2 regions of the Pseudoflavonifractor sp. An176 genome follow, and region 1 is predicted to be linked to the other one. Evidence: riboswitches for the same ligand, from Rfam matches in the RefSeq annotation. Region 1 holds a riboswitch; the other holds the start of a gene.

Region 1 (5,543 bases):
GTGTCGCAAAACGTAAGTTTTGTGGCACATCCGTTTTTTAGATCATATCGCTTTTTAAGTCGTAGCCGTGGTGAAGGGGACCGGAGCCATGGCCCAGGTCCAACATGGCGGACAGAGCCCCAGAGATGTAGGCCTTGGCCCGCTGGATGGACTCCTCCAGAGAGAAGCCTTTGGCCAGATTGGAGGCAATGGCGCTGGACAGGGTGCAGCCGGTGCCGTGGGTGTTGGGGTTTTGGATTCTGGACCCGTGGAACCAGGTGCACGCGCCGTCCACACACAGCAGGTCGCTGGCGTCGTGGACGTGGTGTCCACCCTTGCACAACACGGCGCAGCCAAAGGTGTCCGCCATCTCCCGGGCGGCTCGCTCCATGTCCGCCTGGGTGGTGATGGTCCGTCCGGTGAGTGCCTCGCTCTCCGGGATGTTGGGGGTGATGACAGTGGCCAGAGGGAAGAGAAGCTCTTTCATGGCCCCCACAGCGCTGTCTCGGGACAAGGTGCTGCCACTGGTGGCCACCATCACTGGGTCCACCACCACTCGCTGGGCGTGGTAGTGCTCCAGCCGCTGGGCGATGACTTCCACCAGAGCAGGGGAGGGGACCATGCCGATTTTTACCGCATCCGGGGGAATGTCCTGAAAGACAGAGTCGATTTGCTGGCGCAAAAATGCTGGAGAGACCTCCAAAATGGCGGACACTCCGGTGGTGTTTTGCGCGGTCAGGGCGGTAATGGCGGTCATGGCATACACGCCGTTGGCCATCATGGTTTTGATATCCGCCTGGATGCCGGCCCCTCCACTGGAGTCGCTGCCGGCTATGGAAAGTGCGGTTTTCATGTTACGCCTCCTCAAAACTGGGAATGGTCTCGTCAGACAGGCCTTGCAGCTCTTCCCAGTGCGCGCTGGCATCCTGGTCATACACGCCTACGATATAGAACCCGGCGTTCTTGGCGGTGGCGGCGGCATAGACGGCGTCCTCATAGACGGCGGTCTCGGCCGGGGTGCAGCCCATGCGTTGGGCGGCCTGGAGATATATGTCCGGCTGGGTCTTGCCCACCCCCACCGTCTCACAGGACAGGAGGAACTGGAAGTAGTGCCGTACCCCCAGCCGGGACAGGCACAGCTCCACCAGAGGTTCAGCGGTGGCGGAGGCCACACACATGGTGGTGCCCGCCTGGTGCAGCCCCTCCAGATAGGCGGCAACACCCTCTTTCAGAGGAATATCATTGCGGTAGTGCTGGTCCATCATATGCTCCATTTCCGCCACCATGTGGTTGGAGGTGATGTCCAGCCCAAAGGTCCGCCGGAACAGATCGGCGGACTCCTCCATGGTCATGGGCTTGATGGCCTCTAAGATGTGGTTGGGGACCTGTTCCACCCCACGGCTGTGGAGGTACTCCTCCGCCAGCTGGCTCCAGTAGGACATGGAGTCCACCAGAGTGCCGTCCAGGTCGAAAATGGCAAACTTTTTATCCATGGGCCACCATCTTTCGGGACAACTCCAGAAGTTGGGCGGTGGCGGCTCCGGGATTGGGAGCGGCAAAGATGGCAGACACCACCGCCACACCGTCCACACCGCTGCCGGAGAGCTCCAGCAGGTTGGAGGCGTTGATGCCGCCAATGCCCACCACAGGGATGGACACGGAGGCGCAAATCTCTTTGAGCTGCTCCATGGACAGGCTGGTGGCATCCTGCTTGGTGCTGGTGTTGAACACAGCACCCACACCGATGTAGTCCGCCCCGGCCTGTTGGGCGGCCACCGCCTCCTGCACGGTCCCAGCGGAGATACCCAGGATTTTGTCCGGGCCAATCATGGCCCGAATATCCCGGCCCTGGATATCGGACTGGCCCACGTGAACGCCGTCGGCGTCAATGTCCAGGGCGATTTCCACGCTGTCGTTGACCACAAAGGGGACGCGGTATTGGGCACACAGCGCTTTGAGGGCCTGGGCCTCCTGCTCAAAGGCAGAGGCATCCAGGTCCTTCTCTCGAATCTGCAAGAAGGTGGCGCCGCCCTCCAATACTTCCTGGCACACGTCCACCAGAGTCTGGTCGGGCTTGAGCCACATGCGGTCGGTGACGGCGTAGAGCAGCATGGAGCTGCGAATTTCATCGTTTGTAAACTTCATAGCGTATCTTCTCCTGTAGTTGTTCCTCGGCCAAGTTAAAAATCCCGTCGATGAGATCGGTGCGGAAGGTGGCGTTGCCCGTGCCCTTCTTCAGCCGCTGTTCCTCCGCCAGTTCACCGGCCACACCCATGGCGGCCATGGCAGACACGGTGGCGGCAAAGGTGTCCTGGGGCTGAGCGCCACAAAAAGCCCCGATGAGGGAGGTGAGCATGCAGCCGCTGCCCGTGATACGGGCCATGGTGGCGCAGCCGTTGCGCAGTACCACCGTCTCATTCCCATCAGAGACAATGTCCAGCACTCCGGAGATGGCAATCACGGTGTGGAGCTGTGCGGCCAGGGTAGCGGCCATCTCCATGGCCTCCCCCAAATTCTCCTCTGTGATGGCGTCCATGGCGCTCACATCCACACCGCTGCCCACGGCGTGCTGGCCGGCCAAAAAGCGAATCTCCGAGGCGTTGCCTCGGATGGCGGCAAACTGCACCTGGTCCAACAGGCGCTTGGACTCATCCCGGCGCAGCTGAGTACCTCCGGCAGCCACCGGGTCCAGCACCACGGGCTTTCCCAGCTCGTTGGCCTTACGCCCGGCCAAAATCATGGAGTCCACAAAGTCCATGGCCCCCATGTTGCACACCAGGGCGTGGGCTCCGCATACGGCCTCCTCCACCTCCCGGATGTCCTGAGCCATGGAAGGGGACGCGCCAGAGGCCAGAATGATGTTGGCGCAGTCGTTGACGGTGACAAAGTTGGTGATGCACTGGACCAGGGGAGCGACGGCGTGCACCTGACCCAGCGGTTGTGTGAAGCGATTCATGTGTTCTACTTCCTTCCAAAGAAAAATGGGAGACGACCTGGCAGGCTGTCTCCCAACGAATCTCCCACAAGCTTCCTACGTCGGCATTACCCGCATCAGGTTCACGGGTCGATGGTCACACCATCCTCTCAGCCTGTGTACAAGCTCCCCAAAGGGTATTATAGGGCTTCTCTGGTCCAAAGGCAAGGGGAGAAGAGAAAATACTGTAAATTTTTCTTGTGAAATACCTGGGCAAGTAGAGACAATACTGGTGAAAACGGAGTAATTACTTGTAACGGCGTGGTTTTGATTGACAACGAATGCTATTAGTTTCGTAATAACTAACGGAATTAGTTTTGGAGGAATGAATATGAGTGCAAAGGGATTGGCCAGAGAGGTCATTGTGTCCGAGGCGGTGGCCTGCATGGAACACACGGGACAACCCACCGTGTCCCTCCATGAGTTGGCCCGCAGGCTGGGGGTAAAGACCCCGTCTCTGTACAACCACATACAAAATACCCGACAGCTCCAGCGAGAGGTGTTCCGCTATGCCATTGACAAATTTGTGGCCCATCAGGAGGCAGCGGTGGCAGGGAAGAAGAGGGACCAGGCGGTGCGGGCGTTTGCCCAGGCCTACCACGCCTTTGCGGTGGAGAATAAGGGGCTGTATCGGCTGATTATGTCCATCCCCTCCCAGGAGGATGACCAGGCCAAGGAACTGGCTCTGCCGCTTCTGAAAACGGCGGTGGAGGTGCTCTCCGGCTATGGTCTGCCCCAGGAGCGGGTGGCCCACTGGCAGCGGGTGTTCCGTGCCATCCTCCACGGGTTCATTGCCCAGGAGGACTTGGGATATTTTTATTACTACGATACCACCGATGTGGGGGAGAGCCGGGACATTGCCATTCAGTGTTTCCTGGACGGACTCCACGCTGAGGTGGATGCAGGAGAGAAGAACAGAGCAGGAGAGAGAAACCATGACGAAGAATAACGAACTATTTACCACCATGCCGGTGGGGAAGGCGGTGGCCAAGCTGGCCATTCCCACCGTGGTCAGCCAAATTATTGTGATTCTGTACAGCTTGGCGGATACCTTTTTTATAGGGTAGATTGGCGATCCCAACCAGATCGCCGCTCTGTCCATTACCTTTCCCATCTACACCCTGTTGACGGCCGTGGCCAACCTCTTTGGCATCGGTGCCAATAGCGTGATCGCCAGAAGCCTGGGGCAGAACGATGAGTCCACTGTCAAGAAAGCTTCGGCCTTTGCCTTTTGGGCCAGCCTGGGTCTTCCATATGGACGTGGCAGGCGCTGCCGTGGCCACCATGCTGTCCAATGCCATTTCCATGGTGTATTTCTTTGTGGTGCTCTACCGCATCCGCAAGGAGACGGTGCTTACCATTGACGAGAAGCGAGCCGAGCGCATTGTTACAGTGTATGGGCAACGGGAAGAATCTCCTGTACAGCGTCTCCACGACAAAGATCAGAAGCGTAAGGAATTCTATGAGCTGTACACAGGCACCCAATGGGGGCAGGCAGATAACTATGACCTGTGCCTGGACAGCGGAAGACTGGGCATTGAGCCCTGTGTGGATATGATTGCAGCCCTGTATCAGCAGCGATGCAAGGCTACAGCGACATAATTGGGCATCAAAAAATCCCCATCGCACCCAAGTGCGATGGGGATTTTTGTGTAGTAGGAGGGAAGAATTACTTCTTCTGCACGTACTTCAAGCAGTCCAGAGTGACGGCCACCAGGATGATGATGCCGGAGAACACGAACTGCAGGTTGGCGTCGATGCCCAGAACGGTCAGGGCGTAGGTCAGAGCGGTGAAGATGAACACGCCCACCACAACGCCGGAAATCTTACCGATACCACCGGTGAAGGACACACCGCCCACCACGCAGGCGGCGATGGCGTCCATCTCCCAGCCTTGGCCGTAGGAGGCGGAACCGGAGCCGAACATACGGATGCACTCCAGCCAGGAGCCGAAGCCATAGAGGATACCAGCCAGAACGAAGGCACCCAGGGTGACAGCGAACACGGAGATACCGGACACGGAAGCGGCCTCGGGGTTGCCGCCCACGGCGTACAGGTTCTTGCCAAAGGTGGTCTTGTTCCAGATGAACCACACGATGACCACAGCGGCCACAGCCCACAGGATGATGGTGGGGAACTTGCCGATCTTGGGGATGATCATGTTGGGGATGTTGGACTCAATGGCGCCGAAGGACACGCCCTTGGTGCCGTAGGTCACCAGACCGAAGATAACCAACATGTTGGCCATAGTGGCGATGAAGGGGTGCATCTTGAACTTGGCGGTAAAGAAGCCAGCGATGGTGGTGAAGATGGTGCACAGCACGATGCAGACCACCAGAGCCAGAATCACACGACCCACGACGGGGATGCCAGTAAGGTCAAAGGTATGACCAAACACAGAGCCGGTATTGATACCCTTGTGCATGATGATGGTGGAAGCAGTCATGCCCATACCAACCATACGGCCGATGGACAGGTCGGTACCGGCCAGCATGATCAGGCCGGCAACGCCCAGAGCCAGGAACATACGGGGAGAGGCCTGCTGGAGGATGTTCAACACGTTGTTCATGGTGAGCAGCTGCATACCCTT
Region 2 (5,543 bases), on a different contig from region 1:
TGGGCCTGGTGGAGGCGGCCATGGATATGGGGATGGATGTGACCCAGTTTACCGGAACCGACGCGTTGAAGGGCATTGACCTGGGCAAGATTCTGGATCTGGTGCGGTGCGGCTCGGTGGGCAACCTGGTGGAAGTGGAGTCCGCCGAGGGGGACACCGTGCGCATCTTCGTGGAGTGAGCGTATGCGCATTATAGTCAGAGACGGGGAGCACAACCTGAACATCCCCTTTCCCACGGGTCTGATGGTGAATGGACTGACGGCCCGGGTGGCCTGTGCAGCCCTGCGGAAAAAGGGGGTTCCCATCACGCAAAAACAGATGGCGGGGCTGATGAAGGCGTGGCGGCGGTTCCGCCGCCACTACCCCAAGTGGACCCTGGTGGAGGTGGAGGGCCATGAGGGCGAACAGGTGAAAATTACGCTGTAACGAGGAGGACTCCGGCCCACTGGCCGGAGTCCTCCTTTTAGTGCAGATAGAGTGGTTTTTATCAACGGGCGTAGGGGCCGGGCTTGCCCGGCCCGCTGGTTTTCTGGCATTGCCCTGGGGACTCGGGAGGGGCAAGCCCCTCCCCTACAACGGTCTGCCGACAGCCAGGCTGACGGCGGCAACACGTTTCACAACGTCACGGTGAAGACCACCCCGCCGGGGGTGGCGCTGGCCTGGCAGCTGCCCCCGTGGAGCTGCACAATGTGCCGCACAATGGCCAACCCCAGCCCGGTGCCCTCCCCGGGGGCGGCGTCCTCCCGGCGGTAGAAGGGCTCAAAGAGCTGGTCCAGCTCCTCCTGGGGGATGGGCGGGCAGTCATTGGACACCCGCAGGGTGGTGTGGCGGTCCGTCTGAGCCACCTCCACCCCCACTTCACCCCCGGCGGGGGTATATTTGACGGCGTTGGTGAGCAGGTTCTCCACCACCTGTGCCATCCGGCCCCGGTCGGCCAGGACGGGGGCGGGGTCCTCCAGAGCGGTGGACAGCCGCAGCCCCTTGGCCTCCAAGGTGGGGGCCAGCTTTTCCAGGGTGGAGCGGGTGAGATCGGACAGGGAGAAATTTTCCCGGCACAGCTTTACCCGCCCCGCCTCCAGCCGGGACAGGTCCAGAAGCTCCAGAACCATGCCGTTCATCCGCTCCGCCTCGCTGCAAATGGTGGCCAGGTACTTCTCCCGCTTGTCCTCGGCGATGTGCTCTTGCAGCCCCTGGGCGTAGCTGTGAATCACCGCCAAGGGGGTTTTCAGCTCGTGGGCCAAGTGGCTGGTGAAGGTGCGGCGGTGCTCCTCGGCGGCCTGGGCATAGGTGAGGGCCTGGTTGAGCCGCTGAATCTCGTCCTTCTGCTCCCGATATTCCGCCCCGTGGGCCTGGAACTGTTCTTGGAGTTTGTGGCCTTCTTCCCAGCGGCACACCTGGCTGGGGCGCAGCAGCAGCCACTTCTGCCGGGTGTCCAGGGCCTGGGACAGCTGCTGGATGGGGGCCAAAAGCTCACGGACCAGCACCCGCCGAAGACCCCCAAGGAGCAGCACGCACAGGCCCAGGGTGAGCAGGTATACCCACCACAGGCGCTCCCAGACCAGGGGCCACAGGTCCGCCCACACCCCGCACACCAGAATGCCCTGGTCCGTGGAGACTGCGGTGCCCACCAGCAGGTTGGGCCAGCTCCACAGCTGCACCGGGACCTCAGCGTTCAGCAGGTCGGGCCCCAGGGTCTCCACCAGCTGGGACAGGCTGTCATACCGGGTTCCCCGGTAGGTGAGGGGGGAGGTTTCCGGGGGGCAACAGGCGTGATACCGGGTGGCGTAGAGGGTGACGGTCTGCGCCTGTGGGTGGATGGCTGTGGGATCGTCGTAGATTTGGACCCAGGTGGGGTTCTGAGACCTTGTGGACCAGAAGGAAATGGTGCGGGGGGTGAAGATGGCATCCTCCAAGACCCCCTCCAGGCGCAGGGGCTGGGGGTGCAAGTCGAAATAGCCTGTCTCCATGTCATTCCGTGCCTCCTCGGTGAGACAGGCCCGGTCCAGAATGGCCCGGGCATAGCGGCCCGAGGTTTCCACCTCCGCCTCATATTCCTCCTGGGTGAGATACTCCAGGGCGAGGAAGTCCTGCCAGCTGCCCCCCAGGGGGTTGCCCATGGCATCGAAGAGGCCGGAGGCCCCCAGGAAGTAGCGGGCGCTCCACCCCCACCCATCCACCTGGCCCCAGGGCAGGGAGGACTGGATGACCTGCTGCCGGGCCTGGTCACTGTACCGGATGGCCAGGGCGTTGCCCTCCCCCTGGGCCACGGCTGCGGTGAGCAGCCCCATGCAGAGAAGCCAGGGCACCAGCACCACCAGGCACAGAAGCCCGGTGAGGGTGGGCCGGGCACGGGGACGGCGTTTTTTGGTGTCTGCCATGTTCACCCCTCCAATCGGTAGCCCGCCTTGATGACGGTGCGGATGTGCCCGGCCCAGGGGCCCAATTTCTCCCGCAGGCGGCGGATGTGGGTGTCCACCGCCCGGTCGTCCCCCTGATAGTCGTAGCCCCAGCCGTGGCGCAGCAGCTGCTCCCGGCTCAAAACCTGGCCCCGGTGGGACATCAGGCAGTGGAGCAGGGCGTACTCCTTGGGGGTGAGGGGGATGTCCCGCCCCTCCAGGTACACCTTCTGGGCGGACAGGGACAGGGCCAGCCCGTCCAGCTCCATCCGGTCCCCAGCTCGCACACTGCCCCGGCTGCGGCGGATGAGGGCCATGGTCTTGGCGTACACCACCGAGAGATGGAAGGGCTTGGTGATGTAGTCGTCCGCCCCCAGCTCGTAGCCCAGCAGGGTGTCCTCCTCGTCGGACAGGGCGGTGAGGAAGAGGATGGGCACGTCCTGGGTGCGCCGCAGGGCCCGGCACACGCTGCGCCCGTCCAGCTTGGGCATCATAATGTCCAGCAAAACCGCGTCAAATTCCTGGCTTTCCGCCCATTCCAGGGCCTGCGCCCCGTGTTCCGCCTGGATGGGGCGGACGCCCTTGCTGGCAAAGTAGTCGCACAGGACCTCCCGCAGACGGGGGTCGTCCTCGGCAATCAAAATACGGGTCTCCATGCTCCCGCCTCCTTTCCCCCTCAGGATACCCGGGGGATGTGTATTCTCTGTGTCATTGTAGCAGAAAATGTTCCGCCCGGATACCAAAAAGGGAGGGCCTGCCACAATCAGCGGCAAGCCCTCCAACCATGGAGTCAGGCGGAAATCTTATGCTGCATGCCCTTCAGGGCCCCGGCCTTGTCCAGGGAGAAGAGAATCACCCCGGACAGGATGGCGCCCCCGGCGGTGGACACCAGGAAGGGGATGATGTAGGCGTAAAAGGCCACCTGGGCGGCGTTGGCCCCCATAAAGAGGATGGCCATGGGATAGGCGCACAGGCCGCCGAGAATGGCGGTGCCGAACACCTCCGCCACCAGGGTGGGGAGCAGACGGCGGGTCTTCCAGTACACCACCCCGCACAGCAGCGCTCCGCACATGCTGCCCGGGAAGGCCAGCAGGGTGCCCAGGCTCAGCAGGTTGCGCAGCAGAGAGGCGGCAAAGGCCACGCCCACCCCGTACCAGGGGCCCAGGAGCACGGCGCAGAGGATGTTGACCATGTGCTGCACCGGGGCGCATTTGCTGCCGAAGACGGGGAAGGAGAAGATGCTGCCCACCACGGCCACCGCGCACAGGATGCCCGCCAGGGTCAGCTTGAGAACTTTGGTATTTTTCATCTTGGTTACACCTCGTAACAGTTCCGGGAGAAACGGCATGAGACAGCGACGCCCTCCGTAAGAACGTAAAATGGTCGGTCGAGACTTGCTGGTCTCCTCTCACGCCGGAACACGGCTTCCCATCGCTGTCATACAGGCCCAGGGCGCTCCCCCTCAGCCCGCCACGGACTCACCGTGGATGCCCATTTTCCCCCCTTTTGTCCAGGTGTACAAAACCAGGAGACACCTGTGGGGATGTCTCCTGGTCACAATGGTTCCATATGACTCCCTACGGCGGCATGATCCGCATCAGGTTCAAGGGTCGAAGCGATACGGCTTCCTCTCAGCTTGCCTCACAAGCTCCCCTGTGTTTTGATTGCATCTGTGATAATACACCAAATGTCTCCAAAGTGCAATGGTTTTTTTCAAGTCCATGAGTGCGGGGAGGCCTCCATCAGGCTCAGGAGGTAGTCCCAGTCTACCTCCTGAGAAATATGGTAGTAGGTAGGGTAGCTATCATGGCCCAGCTCGGTCACCTCCATGACCTGGTGGGAGATGACGATGAGTTTGGAGTTGTCCGGGCCTTCCAGAAAGAAGGAGCAGTCCGTCTCTGGCAGGGTGTAGGTCCCCATCAGCCGGGACAGGGACAGCCCGGACAGGTAGTCGTGGAAGGCCTGGGGGGCGGTGAGGGTATATGGGGTGTTCTCCGCCTGGGCATGGGGCGGGCTCAGGTGGATGCCGTCCGCCTGGTACTGGGCGGTGTCCCCGGCGGAGTAGAGCACCTGAGCGGCCGGGGCGGTATCATAGGACAGGGTGACGCTGCCGCAGGTGATGGCCGCCAGGAAGAAGAGCACCCCCACCACAACGGCCCCGCTGGAGCGGGCGGCGGGGGCCAGTACCTGCTCCAGGCGGCGGCGCAGGGTGGCGGCGGAGGCGGACAGGCAGGTGGTGAAGCCCCGGGCATCCCCGGCGGTGTTCAGCAGCAGGGCGGCGTACTCCTTGCGCTGGGACTGGTGGGCGAAGAGGAGCACGGTCTCGTCACAGCTCAGCTCCAGGTCCTGGGCGCAGCGTTTCATGGCCACCCACATCAGGGGGTTGAACCAGCAGATGGCGGTGCAGAACAGGAGAAAAAACTTGCTCCAGCTGTCCTGACGGGCCAGGTGAATGACCTCGTGGCGAATGACCCAGTACAGCTCCTCCCGGGTGTAGGAGCGGGTGGGCAGCACCACCCGGGTGCAGCGGGGCAGAAGGCCGATGGACAGGGGGGTCTTCACCTCCGGGGAGATCACCAGCTGGTATTTGGGGTTGCGGAAGCCCGCCTCCTTCAGGGCCTCCTCCCAGATATACCGGGTCAGGGGGTCAGTGGCGGGGACGGCGGGGGAAAGAATCTGGCGGCGGAAGCGCAGGTGCTGGACGATGTGAAAGGCCAGCACCCCCACCAGGCCCACCAGCCATACCCACAACAGCAGGGTCCACCCGTGTCCCGGCAGGGGGATGATGAGCCAGGGCCGGGGCGGGGTAAGGGTGGAGTAGGTGGTGAGGTAGAGCACGTTGGGGATGACCCACAGCATGGCGCAGGTCCGGGCGCTGATGCGGTCACGGAGGTGGGGCATCAGGGCCAGGAGCACCAGATAATACAGGCTGACGTGGAGAAACAACCCACCATAGGAGGAAAAGGTAATGTCCGCTGCCCGGGCAAAGCCGATGAAAGGGGTGAGAAGCACTGGGCATAGCGTGACCATCACCAGCAGCAGCATAGCGGGGTAGTAGGGCAGGTAAGAGGGGTGGTTACCCAGGTCGGGGATGCCATCGTTGCCCATCAGGGCATCGTAGCGAGAGTAGGCGGTTCCTGCCATGAG

What was found. A riboswitch is a leader RNA that binds a small molecule or an ion and turns the genes downstream of it on or off. The one in region 1 is predicted to bind thiamine pyrophosphate.
Region 2: linked by a shared signal. The riboswitch ahead of thiW (energy coupling factor transporter S component ThiW) and the one ahead of thiM (hydroxyethylthiazole kinase) in region 1 are both predicted to bind thiamine pyrophosphate.

The regions. Positions count from the first base shown of each region.
Region 1 covers NZ_NFKO01000001.1:177,816-183,358, reverse strand. Annotated here, with positions in the region: gene thiD (bifunctional hydroxymethylpyrimidine kinase/phosphomethylpyrimidine kinase) at 38-832, opposite strand; gene B5F12_RS00875 (HAD family phosphatase) at 834-1,472, opposite strand; gene thiE (thiamine phosphate synthase) at 1,465-2,124, opposite strand; gene thiM (hydroxyethylthiazole kinase) at 2,105-2,935, opposite strand; TPP riboswitch at 2,989-3,096, opposite strand; gene B5F12_RS00860 (TetR/AcrR family transcriptional regulator) at 3,285-3,902, shown strand; gene B5F12_RS12240 (hypothetical protein) at 3,889-4,020, shown strand; gene B5F12_RS00850 (cytidylate kinase family protein) at 4,178-4,555, shown strand; gene B5F12_RS00845 (galactoside ABC transporter permease) at 4,623-5,543, opposite strand, start outside.
Region 2 covers NZ_NFKO01000004.1:26,971-32,513, reverse strand. Annotated here, with positions in the region: gene B5F12_RS03590 (helix-turn-helix transcriptional regulator) at 1-179, shown strand, start outside; gene B5F12_RS03585 (hypothetical protein) at 184-426, shown strand; gene B5F12_RS03580 (HAMP domain-containing sensor histidine kinase) at 615-2,378, opposite strand; gene B5F12_RS03575 (response regulator transcription factor) at 2,381-3,052, opposite strand; gene thiW (energy coupling factor transporter S component ThiW) at 3,187-3,705, opposite strand; TPP riboswitch at 3,954-4,061, opposite strand; gene B5F12_RS03565 (M56 family metallopeptidase) at 4,110-5,543, opposite strand, start outside.